DNA from 3 places in the Pseudarthrobacter sp. CCNWLW217 genome. Region 3 is predicted to be linked to each of the others. Evidence: riboswitches for the same ligand, from Rfam matches in the RefSeq annotation. Region 3 holds a riboswitch; each other region holds the start of a gene.
What was found. A riboswitch is a leader RNA that binds a small molecule or an ion and turns the genes downstream of it on or off. The one in region 3 is predicted to bind thiamine pyrophosphate.

Region 1 (4,073 bases), on a different contig from region 3:
GGGTTCGACGTCGATCGCGGCGTAGACGCCGTTGACGGTCCGCGGGCGGACCATGCCGTCCGCAACGGCCTGCCAGTCCGGGCGGCCGGGAAGGCCGAGGCGTTCACGCCACGTGTTGGCGGTGCGGAGCGCCCATTGCCAGTACGCCAGCTCGAACGTGGGGTTGGTGACCGTCCCGCGGATGGCTTCATAACTTTCCTGGGCGGGGATCAGCGGAGGCCCAAGCTCAAAGCCACGTGCCGTGGGGTGCGCGAAGCTTGCCATGAACTCGGCGGTTTCGAACACGATCTCCGAAAATTCCTCCAGCAATTCCCGCGAGGGCACCGCCCGATACGCCAGCTCGGCCAGGTGGATGGGGTGCGGCTGCTGCCAGATCAGGAAGGTGCCGATCGGGCTGGGGCTTTCGCGCCCGTCCGGTCCCACCTGCTTGGGCCAGCGGACGCCGTCGTACCCTTGGGCCTTGGCCGTCTGCCGCGCGGACTCAAGGATGGTTCGGTACCAGCGGAGGCTGGGGAGCAGCAGTTCCGTGCGGTTCCAGTGGGCGAAATGCGCGGCGTGCCACCAGTGCATCTCCAGGTGGAAGCGTCCCCGCCAGGAGTTGCACACCAGCCCGGTCTCCTGTGGTGGCAGGGACCCGGCGCAGTTGATCGCCGTGAGGTACTGGGACAGGACGATCCTGCGCTCAAGTTCAGCCGCCCGCGGGTCGGGTGTGCCATGGAGTTCGACGGCGCCGCCGGACTGCCAGAACTTCGGCCAGTGGTCGCGGGAGGCCTGGGCGACGGCGGTTCCAGTCCCAGTCGAGGGTGCGCCGCCAGAGCTGCGCAGGATGCATTCGCCCTGCCCGGTGCTGGTGAACTGGACGGCCAGGTCAAGGACGTCCTGGCCGGCGTCGGCGCCAAGCAGCAGGTTATGGGCCCCCGACTGGTCCAGCCGGAGGTTCCTCCCGGACACCGTCACCTGGTACCCCGATCCGTCCAGGTCGCGGTCCACCGTCCAGTGCTGGAGGCCGTCCGCTCCGCCCGCTGGTTCCGCCAAGGTAGTGGTGTGGTCCGCGGGACGGTTCCAGTCCGCGGCGTCATGCCACGCCTCGGACCCATAGGGGAAGGCGAACGTGACCACCAGCCCGTGCTGGAGGGCCGCGGACTCCACGATCAGGCCGATCTGGTCCCGGTCCGGATGGCAGGCGGTGGTGACCTTGACGGGATGGCCCCGGAGGCTGAACGTGCTGGTGACCGTCCCGGTCCAGAGGTCCAGGGTCTGGACGGGGTCGACGACGTCTGCCGCGGTGAGCGGCCGTGGCGCCCCGGCCCGATCCGTCCACGCGAACCCGATCCGGCCCAGGTCCAGGCGGTGCGGGTTCGCCCGCAGCCAGGTCTCGGCGCGGGACGCCTTAGTCTCCCGGCCGTCCACGATATCGCCCACCATGTCCAGGTAAGGGACCGGGCCCCGCGCGGAATCGTACAGAACCGTGGAACTGGCCAGGCTGTACTCCTCGGCCGCGGGGACGGAGTGCCAGCCCCATTGGGACTGCGAGCCGAGCAGCGTGCCGGGCGGCCCTCCTACGGGGTACTCGGCCGGGAGGCTCTGGAGCCCGGTGAGGTCTACCGTGAAGCAGAACTCGCCGTTGCCCACGGAAACCGGACTCCGGGGATCAAGGCTCCGCTGCTCCACGTTATGCCTGCGGACCAGGGCTTGACGGTCGATGGTGTGCTGGCTGCTCAAATGCCCGCCCTCCTGAAGGCTGCCGGATCTGACGGCGGCTTCCACGGCTGCGCCAGTGAGAAAACGCTTTCCGGATCGACTTCATCCTCGTGTCGTCAGGGGGAGCGTGTCAACTTCGGGAGTGTCAGGAAGCCCGACCCTGGGCCGCGCTCATTCGGCCCGCATGGACCCCAGGATTTCGCGCAGGGCCTCCACCACGAGGTCGTGGTCCTGCTGCTGCGGCAGCCCGGAAACGGTGACAGTGGCTACCGCACCCACCCCGGCCACGTACACCGGGAAGGAGCCGCCGTGTGGTGCGTAGGTGGACTCGTCGAACCACCCGTGGTCCTCGATCCGCCCGCCGTGCAGCCTGCCGCGGAGTCCCACCAGCAATGACGGGATCTCATACCGGGCGGCGGTGCGCTGCTTGGCCCTGATCCAGTGCTCGTTGTCCGGCGTGGCACCATCCAAGGCCACGTGGAAGAGCACTTGCTCGCCCTTGGTGATGTCGATCGCGATGGGAAGCCGCCGCGTCTTCCCCAGCTCCACCAGGAGCAACCCCAGATTGAGGGAATCGTCCTTGGTGAAATGCGGAAACTGCAGCTCGGTGATCTCGGCCTCGATCCGGTCAATCAGGGCCTCGAGCAGGCCTGATGGCTGGGGCAGCCTTGAGTCGGGATTGAACGCAGTCACAGTCGGGTTGTTGGCAGTCATGGCCCACAATCTACCGCCCCAGCGGTGTAAACTGGACCACGCCCATCAGGGCAGAATATTCAAAGACCAGCTTTATTAACGACAGGGGAGCGCCGCCGTCGGGCATCACTGGCATTGCCAGGGAACCGCAGGTGGGCGCTGAGAGTGCGGGACAGCCGCAGACCCTCGAACCTGATCCGGTTAGTACCGGCGCAAGGGAGTCGAGTTCTCGAAGTGTGCGGTAACCGGTGGCAAGCCGACCGCCGGAACACTTTCCCCTCCTGTTCCTCAGGAGGATCACATGAGCACTGCAGCAATCAAAAAGACCGGCTACACCTGGCGCATCGTTGACATCGTGGTGGCCGCCCTCATCGCCATCGCCGGCGGCGTGATCTTCTGGGCGTGGTCCCAGGGCGCCGCCGCGGTTTCGCCGCCCATGAACGCCGTCTACCCGCCGCTGACCGGCCTCATCGCCGGCGGCTGGATGATCCCCGCCGTGCTGGGCATGCTGATCATCCGCAAGCCGGGCGCCGCGCTCTTCTGCGAAACGGTGGCCGCCATGGGTGAACTGATCATGGGCTCGCCGTACGGCGCCTCCGTGCTGTTTTCCGGCTTCGTCCAGGGCCTGGGTGCCGAGATCATCTTCGCCATCTTCGTCTACAAGAAGTTCAACCTGCCCGTCGCGCTGCTGGCCGGCGCTGCGGCCGGGCTGTTCTGCGGCCTGAACGACTCCTTCGCCCCCTGGGGCTGGAACATCGCCTACGCCGCCGGTGACAAGCTCGCGTACATCGTATTTACCGCCATCTCGGGCGCGATCATCGCCGGCGCGCTGTCCTGGATCGCCACGCGCGGCCTGGCCAGGACCGGTGTGCTGAGCTCCTTCGCGTCCCGCAAGGCTGCGTCGGAGCCCGTCTTCTCCTAATGCCCGCAGCCTACGACGACGGCACAGCCGCTGCGATGCGGCCCGCCGCCGTCACTGCCCGCGGTTGGGGGTGGCGGCACGCAGGCCGGTCCCGGCCTGCTGTCCACGCCCTGGACCTGGACATCAAGCCCGGGGAGCGTGTGCTCCTGCTGGGCCCGTCAGGGGCGGGCAAATCCACGCTGCTCCACGCTCTCGCGGGGGTGCTGGGGGATGTGAACGACGACGGCGAAGCAGGCGATTCCGACGAATCCGGTTCGCTGCGGATCGATGGCGCTTCCCCCCGTGAGCGGCGCGGCCGCGCCGGGCTGGTGCAGCAGGATCCCGAAACGCAGGTGGTCCTCTCCCGGCTCGGCGACGACGTCGCCTTCGGTGCCGAGAACCTCGCCGTGCCGCGCGATGCGATCTGGGCGCGCGTGCACGAGGCGCTTGACGACGTCGGGCTCTCCCACCTGCCGCTGGACCACCCGACGTCGGCCCTTTCCGGCGGGCAGAAGCAGCGCCTGGCGCTCGCCGGCATCCTGGCCATGCGGCCCGGGCTGATCCTCTTGGACGAGCCCACGGCCAACCTGGATCCCACCGGGGTCCTCGAGGTCCGCGACGCCGTGGGACGCTGCCTGGACAAGACCGGGGCCACGCTGGTTGTGGTGGAGCACCGCGTGTCCGTCTGGAAGGACCTCGTGGACCGGATCGTGGTGCTGCAGCCAGGCTCCGCAACCGATCCCGCAGTGCTGCTGGACGGGCCGCCGGACCAGGTCCT
Region 2 (4,073 bases), on a different contig from region 3:
CGGCTCCCTTTTCCTGGAGCCAGGGTCGGCAACCTCCGTCCTGTTCCAGGCACCGGACCTGAGCACCGTGGTCCGTCCCGCCCCGGCACCCACCGCGGCGGCGGAGGAAGCGGAAGAGGACGACGCCGAACTCACCGAAGATGACGACGCCAACGGCCGTCGCAGGCGGCGCAGCCGTGGTCGCCGCGGGCGCAGCCGCGCAGGCGACCGCGACCTCGAGGGCGACAGCGAGGGCAGCGACAATGAAACAGAGGAAGCTGACGAGGAATCAGCGGGCCAGCCAGACGAGGGCGTAACCTCCCGCCGTCGTCGTCGGCGCCGCCGCGGTGACCAGGACCTGGAACTGACCGGTGGCGGGGATGACGATCCGCCCAACACAGTGACCCGCGTCCGCGCTCCCCGCGCCGTGACCGAAGCGCCCGTCAACAACCGCGTGACGTCCGTCAAGGGCTCCACCAGGCTGGAAGCCAAGAAGCAGCGCCGCCGTGAATCCCGCGATACTGGCCGCCGCCGCACCGTCATCACCGAAGCAGAGTTCCTGGCCCGCCGCGAATCCGTGGACCGCCAGATGATCGTCCGGCAACGCGACGACAGAATCCAGATCGCAGTCCTGGAAGACGGCGTCCTGGCCGAGCACTTTGTCTCCAAGACGCAGCAGGACTCCCTGATCGGGAACGTCTACCTCGGCAAGGTGCAGAACGTCCTGCCATCAATGGAAGCGGCGTTCGTTGATATCGGCCGCGGCCGGAACGCCGTCCTGTACGCCGGTGAGGTGAACTGGGAAGCCGTCAACCTCGAAGGCAAGCAGCGCCGGATCGAGAACGCCCTGAAGTCCGGCGACACCGTCCTGGTCCAGGTCACCAAGGACCCCGTGGGTCACAAGGGCGCGCGCCTGACCAGCCAGATCTCCCTCCCCGGCCGCTACCTGGTCTACGTACCCGGCGGCTCCATGACGGGAATTTCACGTAAGCTGCCCGACGTCGAACGCAACCGGCTCAAGCGCATCCTCAAGGACCGCCTGCCGGAGCATGCCGGCGTCATCGTCCGCACGGCCGCAGAAGGCGCCTCGGAAGAGGAGCTTACGCACGACATCAACCGTCTGCGCGCCCAGTGGGAGGGCATTGAAAGCCAGTCCACGTCCACGAAGATCCTTGCCCCGGAACTTCTCTACGGCGAACCGGACCTCACCATCAAGGTGGTTCGGGACGTCTTCAACGAGGACTTCTCCAAGCTGATCGTTTCCGGTGGGGAGGCATGGGACACCATCGAGGCCTACGTCACGTACGTGGCCCCCGATCTGGTGGGCCGCCTGGAAAAGTGGACCAAGGACCAGGACATCTTCGCGGCCTGGCGGATCGACGAGCAGATCCATAAGGCACTCGAACGCAAGGTCTTCCTGCCCTCTGGCGGTTCGCTGGTCATCGACCGAACCGAAGCCATGACCGTGGTGGACGTCAACACCGGCAAGTTCACCGGCAGCGGCGGCAACCTCGAGGAAACGGTCACCAAGAACAACCTCGAAGCTGCCGAAGAAGTTGTACGCCAGTTGCGGCTCCGCGACATCGGCGGCATTATCGTCATCGACTTCATCGATATGGTCCTGGAATCCAACCGCGACCTCGTCCTGCGCCGCATGGTGGAATGCCTGGGCCGCGACCGCACCAAGCACCAGGTGGCAGAAGTAACGTCCCTGGGGCTCGTTCAGATGACGCGCAAGCGCATGGGCACCGGGCTGCTGGAAGTCTTCGGCGAGCAGTGCGAAACCTGTGCCGGCCGCGGCGTGGTCACCCACGACGATCCCGTGGAGCACCGTCGCGCCAACACGGTGGCTGCCGAGCACCACGTGCAGCGTACGGACACTCACCGCACGGACACCCCGCGGCCCGACCAGCGCCCGGAAAGCCAGCGGGCTGACAGCCAGCCCGGCGCACGTGGCGACCGCAAGCGGCGCCGTGGACGCGGAGGCGTTCCCTTGGAGGCGGCACCGTCCGCACCGGTCCAGGTCCACACGGTCCACCCGGATCCCAGCGACGCCGAGCGGCACGCCAAGGCTGAGGCCACCAGGCTGGCCCTGGCCAACATCGCCGCGGCGGCGCACGCAGCGCACCTGCACGACGACGAGGTAGCCCACGCTGCTGGAGCTGCGGCGGCCGGAAGCCCTGCTGCAGCGGCAGCACGGCCGACGGCGGAGCAGGCCCACGCCGCCCCGGCAACAACAGGCCAGGCACCGGCAACAGCCCGCCAGCATGACGCCGACGCGTCCGGACGTCCTGCTGCCGTGCTCACTTTCGGCGGGGAACAGGTGGTGCTGCCGTTCGTGGAGCACGCGGCAGACCAGCCGCAGCAGCCGGCCCTGACGCTCGACAGGCTCGCTGAAGCCTTCGCGCACCTCGGCGAGCCCGCCGTTGCCGCTCCGGAGCCTGCGCAGGCTGCCCCGCAGCCAAGCACCGATGTGCCGCATGCTGCGGTAGAGGAGAAGGATTACTCAGACCACACCGCTGAGCAGTCCCGTACCCGCAGGCCCCGCCGCAACCGCAGCGCCAGCCGGGCCCAGGGCGCGGCAAACGCAACCTCGGTAGAACACCACGAGGCAACGCACGCAGCAGCCGGCGGCCACTCCCACGCGGCCAAGGCGCCTGAGCCGGCCACAACCGCCGCAGGCGACAAGAAACAGGCAGAGGCGCCAATCATCCTCGGGGTAGGAGTACCTGCTTCCGAGCTCTGATCCTCCGCAAAGGACATCAGCCAGGATGCCCGGACACGACCCTTCGCAGGGGCGCGTCCGGGCATCGCGCGTTAACGGCTTCATGTGACCAGGCCATTTGACGCCGGGCCGGGCACTGAAACGCTAGGCTTGGTTACCGACACGGGGTGCCGCGCAAGGGCCGGCTGAGATCCACACCCGTTGAACCTGTCCGGCTAGCACCGGCGAAGGGATGTCTTCCTTGTCTTCAACTACTGTCCTGCCCCCGGCACCTGTACTCAGCCCGGCAGCGCCGGCCCCGGTCCTCCGGGACGTTCCGCGGGTGCTGTCCATCGCAGGGTCCGACCCGTCCGGCGGCGCCGGCATCCAGGCCGACCTGAAAAGCATCGCAGCCCACGGCGGCTACGGGATGGCCGCGATCACCGCGCTGACAGCGCAGAACACTCAGGGCGTCCGCGCGGTGCACGTGCCGCCGGCCGCCTTCCTGGTCCAGCAGTTGGAAGCCGTGAGCGATGACATCACCATTGATGCCGTCAAAATCGGCATGCTGGGCGATGCCGAGGTGGTGGCAGCGGTCCGCAGCTGGCTCGAAAAGGTGCGTCCCGGCGTCGTAGTCCTTGACCCCGTCATGGTGGCTACCAGCGGCGACAGGCTCCTGCAGGCGTCTGCCGAGGCTGCCCTCCGCGGACTGCTCCCGCTGGCGGACCTGATCACGCCCAATCTCGCTGAACTGGCCATGCTGCTCGGAGAGGCCCAGGCCGGCTCCTGGGCAGAAGCGCTGGAACAGGGCCGGCGGTTGGCGGCGGACACCGGCTCCACCATCCTGGTGAAGGGGGGACATCTCGACGGCGCCGCCTGCCCGGATGCCCTCGTCAATACTGGCGGACTGCTTGCCCAGGAAATTGTGGAGGTTCCGGGGGACAGGATCCCCACCCGCAACAGCCACGGGACGGGCTGCTCGCTCTCGTCGGCCATGGCAACGGCACAGGCCCGTCTGGGGGACTGGGAGGCCTCACTGCGGCACGTCAAGCCCTGGCTGGCAGGTGCCCTGGTGTCCTCGGACGGCCTGGACGTCGGTGCGGGAAACGGTCCCGTCCACCACTTCCACCACCTGCAGGCGGCAAGAGGGCCTGTCCTGGAACCGGCCCAGCTCGGCGAGGGCGGCTTCGCCGAGCTCCTCCGTGCGGAGGCCACCGCAGACCTCGCCGCCATCTATGAGCTCGAGTTCATCCGGAACCTCGTGGCAGGAAGCCTGCCCGAAAAGCAGTTCGCCTACTACCTGGCCCAGGATGCCATCTACCTCAATGGGTACTCACGGGTGCTGGCACGGGCCAGCGCCTTGGCCCCCACCGAAGCCGCACAGCTGTTT
Region 3 (4,073 bases):
ATAGCCGCCATCGGGAAGCTGCACGATCTCCTGCTCAGGCATGTTCAGGCTCGCGCCATCGCGTTCCCGCTCCAGCTCAACACGCTTGAGGCCAACCTCCTTAAGGAGCTCTAATACCGGCGAGGCCGTTCCGGCGTCGAGTTCAGCCTGGGCGCCCTTGTAGCTGAGCTTGGCCCGGCTGCGGACCCGTGCCCTTTGGACCGAAACGGACGTGACCTGGGCAGCCTGGTCCAGGTGGAAGTCCCACACAAAGGCAGAGCAGAGCTGGCCTGCCAGGAGGCTGCCGGCCCCCTCGCTGATGACCTCCGGATGAAGCGGGATACGGCCGTCGGGCGCGTAGAACGTCTGTCCCCGGCGGCGGGTCTCGGCGTCCAGCGGCCCGCCGGGCACCACGAATGCGGGTACATCTGCGATGGCGTAGAGGACCCGATAGCCGCTACCGGCGCGCTCAATAAACAGGGCCTGGTCTAGATCGGTGGAGGACTCAGGATCAATAGTGAGGAAATCAATGCCTGTCAGGTCGGCATCAGGCAGTTGCCTTGAGGAGACAGCGGCTTCCGCATCTCGGACGGCGTCGGCAGGGTAGTCGCCCGGTAGCTCCAGCTCGGTCCGCAGCGCACTCAGTGCCTCCTCGAGGGCATTGGTGTGCTCGTGGACATTTGGGGCCAGCCGATGATGTGACACGAAATTCAGGTTAGCCCGATTTTCGCTGATTATGCACGCCATCCCCTCTTTGGGGCCGGAGGCCTAGGAGCCGGCGGCGTCCAAGGCCCGAAGCAGTGCCGCGGCGGCCTCTGCGGGATCGGCGGCTTCGGTGATGGCCCGGACCACAACGATCCGGCGGGCGCCCGCTTCCACCACCTGCTCCACGTTGCCCAGGTCCACGCCCCCAATGGCGAACCAGGGTACCTCTGCCACGCCGGGCACGGACCCCGCCTGTTTGACTGCCCCCGCGGCGTACCTGAGGAGGTCGAGCCCGACGGCGGCCCGGCCGGGCTTGGTGGGGGTGGCCCACACCGGACCAACACAGAAATAGTCCAGCCCAGTGGGCGCGGCTGTGACGGCGGCCGAGGCCGAGACCGCGCCGTCGATCTGTGAGGTGGTGTGGGTGGACAGACCGATGGCTGCATTGCCGTTCAACAAGGTGCGTGCAGCCTTCAGCGGCAGGTCCTTCTGGCCAATATGGAACACCGGGGCACCTGAGAGCACCGCGACGTCGGCCCGGTCATTGACCGCCCACAGCCGTCCATGGCGCAGTGCGGACTCCTTCAGTACCGCCAGTAGGTCCAGCTCCTCTGCTGCCTCAATTGTCTTGTCGCGGAGCTGGATGATGTCCACGCCCCCGGCGAAGGCCGCATCAACAAACCCGGCGAAGTCACCGCGATCCTTACGGGCATCCGTGCACAGGTACAGCCGGGCACCGCCCAGGGCCTCAGCATGGCTGGTGGAAAGGAAGGTGCTGTTGGCGACGGCAATGCTGTCAGGAAGGGCTGCGTTCATGGAAACCAGAGTAGTTCCTCTAAACTGGGCAGGTACTGCGGGAGCCCGCGGCAGCTGTCATAAAGCGCCGGGCTGAGAGGGCGTCAGAGCCGACCGCTTGACCTGATCCGGCTAGTACCGGCGTAGGGAAGGAACCACATGATACCGCCAACCGGCAGTCCGTCCGCCGGCGCTCCCAGTGACGCTCTCGCCGACCTCTCTGCTGACGTCGCCGTTATCGGCGGGGGTGTGATCGGGCACGGCATAGCCTGGGAAGCCAGGCGCTCGGGCCGTTCTGTGGTTGTGATTGATGATGCCCCCGGTTCCGGCGCCTCCTGGGCTGCGGCAGGCATGCTCGCCCCGGTAAGTGAGTTGCACTACCAGGAGGAAGAACTCCTGGAGCTGATGCTTGAATCGTCCCGGCTGTGGCCGGCCTTCGCGGCGGACCTGGCCCGGGACGTTCCCGGCGATGCAGGGTACCTGCCCACCCCCACGCTGGCCGTCGGCGCGGACGCGGCCGACCGCCGTGCGCTGATGGACCTCCGATCAGTCCAGCGGGCCCACGGGCTGGACGTTGAACCACTGACGGTGCGCGAAGCCCGCAGCCGCGAAGCCCTCCTGAGCCCCGCGATCTCCTGCGCCCTGGACATTCCCGCTGACCACCAGGTGGACCCGCGGAAGCTGGTGGCGTGCCTGCGGGAGGCTTTGGCCAGCCACAGGGAGGATTCAGGATCCGCCGTCGCAGGAGCCGAACACGGATTCGCCGTTGCCGACCGTGCGTCGTCGCTGGCCTGGAAAGACGGCCGGGTCGCCGGTGTCCGGCTGGCCGGTGGGGGCTCGGTGACCGCCAGCGAAACCATCGTGGCCAACGGGCTTGGAGCGGCGTCGTTGGGCGGGCTGCCCGATGGACTCCAGCTGCCGCTGCGCCCCGTGCACGGCGACATTCTCCGGCTGCGCGTCCCGGAGCATCTCCGCCCTCTGGTCACCGCCACTGTCCGCGGACTGGTCCACGGTGTTCCCGTCTACATCGTTCCAAGGCGTGACGGCACTGTGGTCATCGGTGCCACCCAGCGCGAGGACGCGTTGGCAGCCTCCAGTCCGGAGCGCCGCCAGGACGGCACAGGAACGTCGGCTGGCGGCGTCTCGGCAGGCGGCGTCTCGGCAGGCGGCGTCTACCAGCTGCTTCGCGATGCCCAGGTCCTGGTGCCGGCGGTCGCCGAGCTGGAACTGCTGGAAAGTACAGCCCGGGCGCGTCCTGCTACGCCGGATAACGCTCCATTGCTGGGCCGCGTCCACCTCCCAGGGAACCACGGACCGGTGGATGGCCTGATCGTGGCGACGGGTTTTTTCCGCCACGGTGTGCTGTTGACACCTGCAGCCGCCGCCATCTGCCGGGACCTCATGGATGGACGCACAGACCCGCGCTGGCTCCCGTTCAGTCCGGCCAGATTCTCCACACGCCGTGCCGCCATCCTCCAACCCACCAAGGAAACAGCATGAACATCACCCTCAATGGTTCGCTGCACAGCGTGTCCGACGGCGCGTCAATTACCACCCTGGTCAGCCAGGTCACTGGCCGTCCCCTGGCTGCGAACGGGCAGGCTACCGACGGGCAAAAACTGGGTGTGGCAGTGGCACACAACTCCGAAGTAGTACCCCGCAGCCAGTGGTACGTCACGGCACTCGCCGAAGGTGACGACGTCGAACTGGTCACAGCAGTCCAGGGAGGCTGAACCATGACCGAAACCATCAATACCGTTAACCCGACCGGGCACCCGGACGCGCTCGTGATCGACGGCGTCGAGCTCGGCTCCCGCCTGATCATGGGCACCGGCGGCGCGCCAAGCCTTGATGGGCTGGGCGCGGCCCTGCTGGCCTCCGGGACGGAGCTGACCACCGTGGCCATGCGGCGATACTCGCCAGCCGAAACCGGCTCCCTTTTCCAGCTCCTGCTGGACCATGGCATCCGGGTCCTGCCCAACACTGCCGGCTGCTTCACTGCGCGGGATGCCGTGATGACGGCTGAACTTGCCCGCGAGGCGCTGGAAACAGACTGGGTCAAGCTTGAGGTCATCGCCGACGAACAGACCCTCCTGCCGGACGCCGTTGAGCTCGTGGACGCGACTGAACAGCTCGTCAACCGGGGCTTCAAGGTGTTCGCCTACACCAATGACGACCCCGTCCTGGCCCTGCGGCTCGAAAACCTCGGCGCGACGGCGGTCATGCCACTGGGATCGCCCATCGGCACCGGGCTGGGCATCCTCAACCCGCACAACATCGAACTCATCGTGTCCCGCGCGTCGGTGCCCGTGGTACTGGACGCCGGCATAGGGACTGCCTCGGACGCTGCCCTTGCCATGGAACTGGGTTGCGACGCCGTCCTGCTGGCTACCGCTGTCACCCGCGCCCAGAACCCGGCACTCATGGGGGAGGCCTTCAAACACGCTGTGATCGCCGGTAGGCTGGCGAAAGCGGCCGGGCGGATACCGCGCCGTGAGCACGCCCTGGCATCCTCAGCCATGGAAGGCCGGGCAGAGTTCCTCTGACCCGATTCCGCCGCGGCCGGCCACCAGGCGTGCCCTCAAGGATCAACC

Region 1: another riboswitch for thiamine pyrophosphate. It lies ahead of V9L18_RS12260 (ECF transporter S component); the one in region 3 lies ahead of V9L18_RS03045 (FAD-dependent oxidoreductase).
Region 2: another riboswitch for thiamine pyrophosphate. It lies ahead of V9L18_RS16295 (bifunctional hydroxymethylpyrimidine kinase/phosphomethylpyrimidine kinase); the one in region 3 lies ahead of V9L18_RS03045 (FAD-dependent oxidoreductase).

What each region holds. Positions count from the first base shown of each region.
Region 1 is NZ_JBBCBT010000009.1:136,929-141,001, reverse strand. It holds gene V9L18_RS12270 (hypothetical protein) at 1-1,722, opposite strand, end outside; gene V9L18_RS12265 (heme-degrading domain-containing protein) at 1,873-2,415, opposite strand; TPP riboswitch at 2,489-2,631, shown strand; gene V9L18_RS12260 (ECF transporter S component) at 2,696-3,316, shown strand; gene V9L18_RS12255 (ABC transporter ATP-binding protein) at 3,316-4,073, shown strand, end outside.
Region 2 is NZ_JBBCBT010000014.1:96,450-100,522, reverse strand. It holds gene V9L18_RS16300 (Rne/Rng family ribonuclease) at 1-2,725, shown strand, start outside; TPP riboswitch at 2,858-2,954, shown strand; gene V9L18_RS16295 (bifunctional hydroxymethylpyrimidine kinase/phosphomethylpyrimidine kinase) at 2,937-4,073, shown strand, end outside.
Region 3 is NZ_JBBCBT010000002.1:94,967-99,039, forward strand. It holds gene V9L18_RS03035 (RNB domain-containing ribonuclease) at 1-684, opposite strand, end outside; gene thiE (thiamine phosphate synthase) at 748-1,500, opposite strand; TPP riboswitch at 1,528-1,646, shown strand; gene V9L18_RS03045 (FAD-dependent oxidoreductase) at 1,639-2,979, shown strand; gene thiS (sulfur carrier protein ThiS) at 2,976-3,212, shown strand; gene V9L18_RS03055 (thiazole synthase) at 3,216-4,025, shown strand.